2 regions of the Micromonospora sp. NPDC049048 genome follow, and region 1 is predicted to be linked to the other one. Evidence: riboswitches for the same ligand, from Rfam matches in the RefSeq annotation. Region 1 holds a riboswitch; the other holds the start of a gene.
What was found. A riboswitch is a leader RNA that binds a small molecule or an ion and turns the genes downstream of it on or off. The one in region 1 is predicted to bind thiamine pyrophosphate.
Positions count from the first base shown of each region.

Region 2: it holds a riboswitch for thiamine pyrophosphate, as region 1 does, so the genes downstream of both, ACGFIG_RS11010 (ECF transporter S component) here and thiE (thiamine phosphate synthase) in region 1, are expected to answer to the same signal.

Region 1 is NZ_JBICTM010000001.1:542,686-547,798, reverse strand. It holds gene ACGFIG_RS02670 (thiazole synthase) at 1-370, opposite strand, end outside; gene thiS (sulfur carrier protein ThiS) at 375-575, opposite strand; gene thiO (glycine oxidase ThiO) at 566-1,864, opposite strand; gene thiE (thiamine phosphate synthase) at 1,858-2,484, opposite strand; TPP riboswitch at 2,479-2,587, opposite strand; gene ACGFIG_RS02650 (DUF559 domain-containing protein) at 2,710-3,642, shown strand; gene ACGFIG_RS02645 (aldo/keto reductase) at 3,895-4,857, opposite strand; gene ACGFIG_RS02640 (ABC-F family ATP-binding cassette domain-containing protein) at 4,921-5,113, opposite strand, start outside.
Region 2 is NZ_JBICTM010000003.1:76,378-81,490, forward strand. It holds gene ACGFIG_RS11000 (energy-coupling factor transporter transmembrane component T family protein) at 1-213, opposite strand, end outside; gene ACGFIG_RS11005 (ABC transporter ATP-binding protein) at 340-1,755, opposite strand; gene ACGFIG_RS11010 (ECF transporter S component) at 1,872-2,465, opposite strand; TPP riboswitch at 2,539-2,644, opposite strand; gene ACGFIG_RS11015 (permease) at 2,823-3,824, shown strand; gene ACGFIG_RS11020 (TIGR03943 family putative permease subunit) at 3,821-4,582, shown strand; gene ACGFIG_RS11025 (alpha/beta fold hydrolase) at 4,636-5,113, shown strand, end outside.

The DNA of each region.
Region 1 (5,113 bases):
CGGCGACGAGTTCCTCGGCGGCGCGCAGCAGTTCCACCCCGTCGGGCAGCAGCGTGCGCTCGTCGCCGATCACCTCCAGCTTCACCCAGTCCGTGCCGAACGCCTCCCGGGCCAGGTGCGCCACCTTGACCGCCTCGCCCGCCGTGTAGCAGCCGGCAGTGTTCGGCAGCAGCCGTACGCCGCAGCGGTCCAGCAGGTCCAGCAGCCCGCCGGCGGCGCCCGGGGCGGTGTCGACCCGGCGCAGGGCCAGGGTGACCAGTTCGGTGCCGGAGGCACGGATCGCGTCCTCCAGCACGCGCAGGTTGGCCGCGCCGCCGGTACCGAGGATCAGCCGGGACGTGAAGCTCACGCCGCCCAGGTCGAAGCTCACCGCGTCACCCGCCCTGCGCGGCGCTGAGCACCTCGACGCGGTCGCCGTCGCGCAGCACGGTCGCCGGCCAGCCCGCACGCGGCACGACCTCACCGTTGACCGCGACGGCGAGCCCACGCTGCTGGTCGGTGACCACCCGGACCAGGTCCGCCACGGTCGACCCGCCGGGCAGGCTGCGCCCGGTGCCGTTCACCGTCAGTTCCACGTGTGCTCCTCCTCGGGTACGGCCGGTCCGGCACCGGACCGGCTCTCGACGGCCGGGACGACAGGCCCGGCGACGACCCCCGGCCCGCCGGAAGGCGCCCGACCGACGCTGACGGCCGGGCCAGGCAAGGCGGCCGGACCGGGAGCGGCGGCCGGACCAGAGACAGCGGCCGGACCGGGCAAGGCGGCCGGGTCGGGGGCGGGTTCGGCGGGCTCGGGCGGCGCGAACCGGGCCGGGGTGAAGGGGGCGAGCAGCGGGTCCGCCGTCCCCGTGACGACCAGGTCGGCGATCAGGTCGGCGGTGACCGGCGTGAGCACGATGCCGTGCCGGTGGTGTCCGGTCGCGGCGAGCACGCCGGGCCGGCCCGGCAGCGGACCGAGGATCGGGGCGTTGTCGGGGGTGCCGGGGCGCAGGCCGGCGGCCGTCTCCACCAGGTCGTACTCGGCCAACTCGGGCAGCAGGTCGACGGCCGCGCGGAGCAGCCGCAGCACCGCCCCGGCGGAGACGTCGGTGTCGGCGCGCTCCTCGACGGTCGCGCCCACCACCACCTCCCCGTCCGCGCGGGGCACGAGATAGACGGGCTCGCCGTCGGCGTACCCCCGGATGACGTGCCGGAAGCCCGGCGCACCGCCGCCGGGCGCGCGGAGCCGGACCACCTGCCCCTTCACCGGTCGCACGGGCAGCCCCGTCAGGGCCGCCGCCCCGCAACCGGCCGCGACCACCGTGACCCGCGCGTCCACGTCGGACAGGGCGCGCACGACGGCGGGGACCAGCGTGGCGCCGGCCCGCTCGGCGGCCGCGCGCAGCGCCGGCACCAGCCGCCGCGGGTCGACCTGGTGGTCGGTGGCGGCGAGCGCGCCGCCGCGCACCCGGGGTGCCAGCGCCGGCTCGCGGTCCCGCAGCGCCGACGGGCGCAGCGGCGTCACCGGCAGTCCGATCCCCTGCTGGTACGCCCACAGCCGGCGCGCCTCGGCCAGGTCGTCGGCGGTCAGCCCGACCATCAGCGTGCCCTCGGTGCGGTAGCCGACGTCGACGCCGGTGGCGGCGGTCAGCTCGGCGGCGAAGGCGGGCCAGCGGGCGGCGGAGGCGGTCAGCAGCCCGGTCAGCTCGTGCTCGCCGAAGTACGCCTCGGCGACCGGGGCGAGCATCCCGGCGGCGACGTGGGACGCGCCGGTGCCCGGGGCGGGGTCGTGCACGACGACCCGCAGTCCGCGCTGCGCGCAGCGCCAGGCGATCGCCAGCCCGACCGGTCCCGCCCCCACCACGGCGACGTCCGGCCGGCTCAGCACCCCAGCGCTCCCAGCAGTTCCGCCGTCGCCCGCCCCGGATCCTCCGCCCCGGAGAGCGCCCCGACCACCGCCACCCCGTACGCCCCGGCGGCCAGCAGCGCGGGCACGTCGGCGGCGGTCACCCCGCCGATCGCGACGACCGGCACGTCCACGGCGGTGGCGACGGCGCTAACCCCCGCCGGGCCGATCGGTGCCGGCAGCCCCGACTTGGTGCTGGTGGCGTGGCAGGGGCCCACGCCCAGGTAGCTGGCCCCGGCGGCGACCGCCTCGGCGGCCGTCGCCGGCTCGCGGGCGGTGGCGCCGAGCACGGCCGTCGGGCCGAGCACCCGGCGGGCCGCCGCGACCGGCAGGTCCTCCGCGCCGACGTGCCCACCGGCGGCACCCACCGCCAGCGCCACGTGCAGCCGGTCGTTCACGAGACAGGTGGCGCCGTATCGTGCGCAGAGCGCCACGACCCGGCAGGCCAGGTCGTACGCCTCCCGGTCGGTGGCGTCGTCGGTCATCCGGACCTGCACGACGAGTTCCGTGCGGGCCACCGGTAGGGCGGCCCGCAGCACGGCCAGCGGATCCCGCCCGGGTCGGGTGTCGGTGATGAGATGCAGTCGCCCGAGGGACGGCACGGCAACACTCCTCCCTGCGCCGGCATTACCCGGATCAGGTTCGACGGTCGGGGGCTGACAGCCCCCCTCTCAGCCCGGTCCACCGGGCTCCCGTGGGTCACTTGCGGCTGTCACCGTACGACGGATCGCCGGATCCGCCAAGGTCGGAGCGCGGATCTCACACCGACAACCCGATCCCGGCGAGTGGGGCGGCGGGCGAGAACCTCGTCACGCCACGCTGTCCCGATGCCCTCAGCCGCCCGCGTACCGCCCGGCCTCGCCTTCCTGCCGTTCCGCGCCAGCGCCGCCGTCGCCGACGGACTCCTGACCCGCGCCATGCTGCGCGGGCCGTCCTGGCAACGCCTGCTACCCGATGTGTACGTGCATCGGGACGCGCTGCTCGCGCCAGATCATCGGCTCTGGTGCGATGCGGTGGCCCTGCTCCTGCCCTCCGGCGCCGCGATCGCCGGAAGGAGTGCCGCGTACCTCTGGGGCGTCGACCTGCTGGCCCGGGACGCGCCGGTCACCGTACTGGTACCACGCGCCGCGCGAATGCGACCCCATCCTCGTCTTCGGGTGACCCGATCCGTGGTGCCGGGTTCCGACCGCACGCGCTTCGGCGGCCTGCCCGTCACCACTGCCCTACGCACCGCCTTCGACCTGGGCCGCCAGGCCCCTCGGGACGAGGCTCTGGTCGCCGTGGACGCGTTGCTGCACCGCCGGGTGGTGAAGCTCGCCGCACTGCGCGCGTACGCCGACGCGCGGCACGGATGGCCCGGCCTGCCTCTGCTGCGGGAGATCCTGGCGCTGGCGGAGCCGCTGGCCGAGTCCCCGATGGAGACCCGTCTCCGGCTGCTCCTGCTCGACGCCGGGCTGCCCCCGCCCACGCCGCAGCACGACGTGCGCGACGCCGCCGGCCGTTTCGTCGGCCGGGTCGACCTGGCCTGGCCGGCCCTGCGCGTCGCGGTCGAGTACGACGGCGACCACCACCGGGAACGCGTCCACTTCCGGCAGGACGTCGCCCGGCTGAACGCGCTACGCGCGGCCGGCTGGATCGTCCTGCGCTTCACCGCCGACGACGTGCTCCGGAACCGAAACCGGACGGTACGCCTCGTCACGGCCGCCCTCCGCGAACGCGCCGACGAGTGGAACGCCAGGTCGGTCAACCGCCCCCGGTGACAGCCGTGGCGTTCCACCGCCGGCAGATGTCCACACCGGCAGAGTGCCGTTACGCCCACCGCCGCCGCACACCCTCAACATCGACCAACTCGAACGGCAGTCATGACGGAGCCGACGGGAACGGGTGGAACACCAGGGCTGTCTCCCGGGGCGGGAAAGGTCCCTGATGTTCCACCCGTGGAAGCACCGCCTCCCGCCCGGGCACGGGCGGGGTGGGCGCGGGCGGCGGGCGCGGCAGCCAGCGCGGGTGGGTCAGAGGATGGCGCGCAGGGCGGCGAGGTCCTCGTCGGTGGGCTGCCAGGTGCCGGCCTCCGCGTTGGCGCGTACCTGCTCGGGCGTGGTGGCGCCGGCGATCACCGAGGTCACCGCCGGCTGCCCGGCCAGCCCGCCGATCGCCACCTGGAGCATCGACAGCCCCCGCTCGGCGGCGTACGCCTCGATGGCCTCGATCGTGTCCCAGTCGGCGGCGGCGAGGCGTTCGGCGTACCGGCCGCCACCGGCGAGGCGGCTGCCGGCGGGCGGGGCCTGGTCGCGCTTGTACTTGCCGGTGAGCAGCCCGTTGGCCAGCGGGAAGAACGGCAGCAGCCCGAGGCCGAACCGCTCGCACGCCGGCACCACCTCGGTCTCGACGGAGCGCTCCAGCAGGCTGTAGTGGTTCTGGGCGCTGATGAACCGGGACCGGCCGTTTGACGACGCCACCCAGTCGGCGTCGGCGATCTGCCAGCCGGCGAAGTTGGAGTTGCCCAGGTAGCGGACCTTGCCGGCGCGGACGAGGTCGTCGAGCGCGGCCAGGGTCTCGTCGATCGGGGTGCCCGGGTCGGGCTCGTGCATCTGGTACAGGTCGATGTGGTCGGTGCCGAGCCGACGCAGCGACGCCTCGACCGCCCGGGCGATGTAACGGCGCGCGCCCCGGGCGCCGAAGTCGGGACCGTTCATGCCGTGCATGTCCATCCCGAACTTGGTGGCCACCACCACGTCGTCGCGCCGGCCCTTGAGCGCCTGGCCCAGCAGTTCCTCGGAGCCGCCCTGGGGCTCGCCGTAGATGTCGGCGGTGTCGAAGAAGTTGATCCCCGCGTCGAGCGCGGCGTCGACCACCGCCCGGGTGCCGTCGAGGTCGAGCTTGCGGCCGAAGTTGTTGCAGCCGATGCCGACCACGGACACCACGAGCCCGGAGTCGCCCAACCGGCGGTAGGTCATCTCAGTCACGTGATCCACCCTATGCCCGCCGCCCGGGACACGCCGCCGACAGTGCGAAGGCGGTCGCCAGGTCGGCGGGGCTCACGCCACGTCCCAGACCGGCTCCGGGGTCTCCACCACCTCGTTGTCGCCCCGGAACAGCACGAACCGGTCGAAGGTCCGGGTGAACCAGCGATCGTGGGTCACCGCCACGACGGTCCCCTCGAACGCGGTCAGCCCGGCCTCCAGCGCCTCCGCCGACGCCAGGTCGAGGTTGTCGGTGGGCTCGTCGAGC
Region 2 (5,113 bases), on a different contig from region 1:
GAGCAGCGGCCAGGCCCGCCGCGCCAACACCCGCAGCCGTACCCCGAACAGCGGCAGCAGGGCCAGCTCGACGGCGATCGCGATGGCCGGGGCCACCGGGTCCACGGTGGCGATCAGGATGAACGAGAACACCAGCGCCGCAACGAGCTTCGCCACCGGATTGCGCCGGGCCAGCGGCGCCTCCGGCGCGGCGACCGCCTCGAAACTGATCACGGGCGTTCCAGGGTGAGGCGGCGATCTGGGTGGGTGACCGGTGCGGCGGTCCTGTCGCTGGTCACGGGCGTTCCAGGGTGACGCGGCGATCTGGGTGGGTGACCGGTGCGGCGGTCCTGTCGCTGATCACGGGCGCTCCAGGGTGAGGCGGCGATCCGCCAGGGCGGCGACGAACTCCGAATCGTGGGTGACGGCGACCAGGCCGTGCCCGGCGTCGCGCAGCTCGGCGAAGAGATCCACCAGCTCCAGCCAGGTGCGCCGGTCCTGGCCGAAGGTCGGTTCGTCGCAGACGAGCAGGCGGGGCGCGGTGGCCAGGGCGGTCGCCACGCTCAGCCGCCGCGCCTCCCCGCCGGAGAGGGTGTACGGGTTGGCCGCCGCGAGCTTCGCCAACCGCAGCCGGCCCAGCAGGTCGTCGACAGTGGAGCGTACGGCCGCCTCGGGCTGGCCGGTGCGGCGCGGGCCGAGAGCCAGCTCGTCGAAGACGGTGTTGGTGACGAACTGGTGCTCGGGGTCCTGGAAGACCGACCCGATCCGGCGGGCCAGCGCGGGCGCGCGCCAGCGGTGCGGGGGAGTGCGGGCGTCGCCGCCGGCCAGTGCCGTGGTCGCCGTGACCCGGCCGGCTCCGGGTCTGAGCAGGCCACCGAGCAGCAGGGCGAGGGTCGACTTGCCGGCCCCGTTGGGACCGACGACGGCGAGCGCCTCGCCGGCGCGTACCGTCAGATCGACGGCGGCCAGCCGGGGCGGCAGGCCGAGCCGGTCGGCGGTGAGCAACACGTCGCCGGCCGGCGCGGTGGCGTGGCGGGGCGGCACGGGCCGCCCGGGCACCCAGACGCCCTCGGCGGCGAGCGCGTCGCCGTGCGTGCCGAAGACGGCCTCGGGCGTGCCGTCGGCGCGGACGCCGCCGCCGGGTTCGAGCACGACCACCCGGTCGACCAGGGGCAGCGCCTCGGCGACCCGGTGCTCGACCAGGATCAGCGTGGTCTCGGCGTCCAGCGCGCCGGCCACCGCCGCCCGGATCAGCGCCGCGCCGGTGGGGTCGAGGTTGGCGGTGGGCTCGTCGAGCAGCAGCAACCCGGGGCGCAGGGCCAGCACCCCGGCCAGGGCGAGCCGCTGCTGCTCGCCGCCGGAGAGGGCGGCGGTGGGGCGGTCCCGGGGGTACGGGAAGCCGACGCGCGTGAGCGCCTCGTCGACGCGGGGCCAGATCTCCCCTGCGGGGGTGCCGCGGTTCTCCAGCCCGAACGCCACGTCGTCGCCGCTGCGGGCCATCACGAGCTGGGTCTCCGGGTCCTGGAAGACGATGCCCACCCGCTCCCGGGCCTTGCGGGGGTCGAGCCCGTCGATCTCGACGCTGCCCTCCTGCTCGCCCGAGTCCTCGGGCAGCAGCCCGGCCAGCGCGGCGAGCAGCGTGCTCTTGCCGGCCCCGGAGGGCCCGAGCAGCAGCACCCGCTCGCCGGCCTCGACGCGCAGATCGACCCCGCGCAGGGCCCACGCCCGACGTCCGGCGTGCCGCCACCCGAACCCTCGCAGCGTCACCGCCCCCACGCCGTCCTCCTTCCTGCCCGCCCGCAGGCGTTGATCATGAAGTTGTTGTCCTTCGGCGCGGCGTGTCGTGGCAACAACTTCATGATCAACGCGGCCGGTGAGCGGGTGGGTGGGGGTTAGATCGGGGTGCGGTCGCGGGCGGCGGGGAAGCGGTCCAGGGCGCCCGTGGTGGCCAGGGAACGGGTCAGGGCCCAGCCGCCGGCGCCCGCGACGATCGTGGCGCTGACGACGGTGAGCAGGGCGTACGGGATGCGGTAGCTGGCCAGGGCGGTCTCGCTGTTCCAGACGACGAAGTCGAACAGCGCCGCGCCGAGGCCGGTCAGCGCGCCAGCGATCAGCGCGGTGGGCAGCCGGAACGAGCGGTACCGGAACGCGGCGAAGGCCAGTTCGGCGCCGAGCCCCTGGATCAGGCCCTGCACGATGGTGACGCCGCCCCACTCCGAGCCGAGCAGCGCGGAGACCGTCGCGGCCACCGCCTCGCAGAAGAGGGCCGCCCCGGGCTTGCGGATCACCAGGCCGCCGAGGACGGCCGGGACCAGCCACACGCCGTACATGATCGCCTGACCGGCGGGGAAGAACGCGAACGCCGGGTCGACGGCCCGCCACAGCAGGCCCCACGCCCAGAAGATGACGCCGAAGGCGACCGCGATCACCGCGGCGACGACGACGTCGACGGTACGCCACCGGGTGGCGGTGTTGTTGTCTCGCATGATTGCTCCCAGTCCCGAACGAGAACCAGGAGAAGACGCACGCCGCGCCCGGAACGTGCCGGACGTCGACGCGGCTGGAGGTCGACCGAACTCCCTGCGCTGGCATTACCCAGATCAGGTTCGAGGGTCTGCGGGCGGTGCCCGCACTCTCAGCGCTGTGCGCTCCCCTGTCGGATGTGAAGTTGTGGCCCGACGCTAACACCTTCGAAGATCATCCAGCAAAGGTGATCTCTGCGCTGCTCACCACGCGGGGGAACCGACGCTGTCGGTTCCCCCGGTACTCTCGGGCGGCCACTGGGAACCCGGCAGAGGGACACGTACGTGACATCCGAGGCTGACCGCCGCGCGCCGGACGGGGTGGGTGCCCCGGGCGTACGCGGGGAGACGCCGGCGGCCCCGCGCGGCCCGGACCGGCGGATCGGGTCGGTGGAGGTGCTCGCCGGCCTGCTGATCCTGCTGTTCGTCTTCCGCGAGCCGGTCGCCCGGGCCCTGTCCGCGCCCCGGTTGCAGACCTGGACCACCGTCTTCGTCTCGGTCCTGGTGCAGGCGGTGCCGTTCCTCGTCTTCGGCGTGCTGCTCTCCGCGGTGATCGCGGTCTTCGTACCCCGGTCGTTCTGGGCCCGGGCGCTGCCGCGCCACCCCGCGCTCGCGGTGCCGGTGGCCAGCGCGGCCGGCGTGGTGCTACCGGGCTGCGAGTGCGGCGCGGTGCCGATCGCTGGGTCGCTGATCCGGCGCGGGGTCACCCCGGCCGCCGCGTTGGCATTCCTGCTCGCCGCCCCGGCGATCAACCCGATCGTGCTCACCGCCACCGCCGTGGCCTTCCCCGACGACCCGGCGATGGTCCTCGGCCGGGCCGTCGCCAGCCTGCTCGTCGCCACGGTCATGGGTTGGCTGTGGCTGCGTCTCGGCCGGGCCGACTGGATCCGGCTGCCGCGCCGGCCGGAACTCGACGGCGGCTCGCGCGGACGGGCGTTCTGGGGGGCCGTCCGGCACGACGTCACGCACGCCGGCGGGTTCCTGGTGATCGGCGCTGCGGCCGCCGCCACGATCAACGTCGTGGTGCCCGAGCGCTGGTTGCAGACCCTCGCCGACGAGCCGGTGCTGTCGGTGCTCGCGCTGGCCGCCCTCGCCGTGCTGCTCTCCCTCTGCTCCGAGGCGGACGCCTTCGTCGCCGCGTCGCTGTCGCAGTTCTCGCTGACCTCCCGACTGGTCTTCCTGGTGGTGGGGCCGATGGTCGACCTCAAGCTCATCTCGATGCAGGCCGGGGTCTTCGGCCGGCGGTTCGCGCTGCGGTTCGCCCCGACCACCTTCGCGGTGGCCGTCGTGGTGGCCGCCACGGCCGGGGCGGTGCTGCTGTGAACCGGCAGGCGCAGGCGGTCGTCCTGCTGCTGCTCGGCGGCGCGGTGATCCGGGCCAGCCTCACCGACCTGCACCTGCGCTACGTCAAGGAAGGGCTGCGACCCTTCCTGGTCGCCGCCGGCCTGCTGCTGGTGGCCGCCGCGGTCATGACCCTCTGGTACGAGCTGAGCCCGCTCCTGCGGCGCACGCCCGTCGACCACGACGCTCGTGGTGACCATGACGGGCACGACGGCGACGGGCACGACGGGCACGGGCATCGCGAGCCGTGGGCCGGCTGGCTGCTGATCCTGCCCGTGCTGGGCCTGCTGCTGGTGGCCCCGCCGGCCCTGGGCTCGTACGCGGCCGGGCAGGCCGGCACCGTCGTCGCCACCCGGCAGCAGCCGTCGGACTACCCGCCGCTGCCCGACGGCGACCCGGTGCGCGTCGCCGTACTCGACTACGCCTCCCGGGCCCTGTTCGACCGGGGCACCTCGATCGGCGACCGCCGGGTCCAACTGACCGGCTTCGTGACCACCGGCCCCGACGGCCGGCCGCTGCTGGCCCGGATGGTGCTCTCCTGCTGCGCCGCCGACGGGCGACCGGTCAAGCTGGGCCTCACCGGCGCGGTCCCCGACGGGCTCGCCGACGACACCTGGATCGAGGCCACCGGCCGCTACAGCGACCGCGTCGCCCGGGACCCGGTCAACGACGCGGAGATCCCCTACCTGGACGTGGAGTCCTGGCGGCAGGTGCCCGTACCCCGGCAACAGTACGAGTGACGGCGGCCCTCGGTCCCGGGCGGCCGGGTGCGGCCGTGGGTAGGCTCACGATCATGCGGATCGAGGCCCGGGGATGCACGTTCGACGCCCGCGTCGGCGGACCGGAGGGCGGCACGCCCGTCCTGCTGCTGCACGGCTTCCCCCAGCACGGCGGGGAGTTCGACGACGTGGTGCCCGCGCTGCACGCCGCCGGGCTGCGCACGTACGCGCCGGACCAGCGCGGCTACTCGCCGGGCGCGCGGCCCGAGGAGGTCGAGGCGTACCGGCTGCCGGAACTGGTCGCCGACGCGGTGGGCGTACTCGACGCGCTGGGCGTCGACGCGGCGCACCTGGTGGGACACGACTGGGGCGCGATCGTGGCCTGGGCCGTCGCGGCGCAGTACCCCGAGCGGGTCCGTACGCTGACCGCCGTCTCCGTGCCGCACCCCGCCGCGATGGCCTGGGCGCTGGCCGAGGACGCGGGGCAGAAGGCGCGCTCGGCGTACATGACGGTGTTCCGCAAGCCGGGCACGGCGGAGAGGGCGCTGCTGG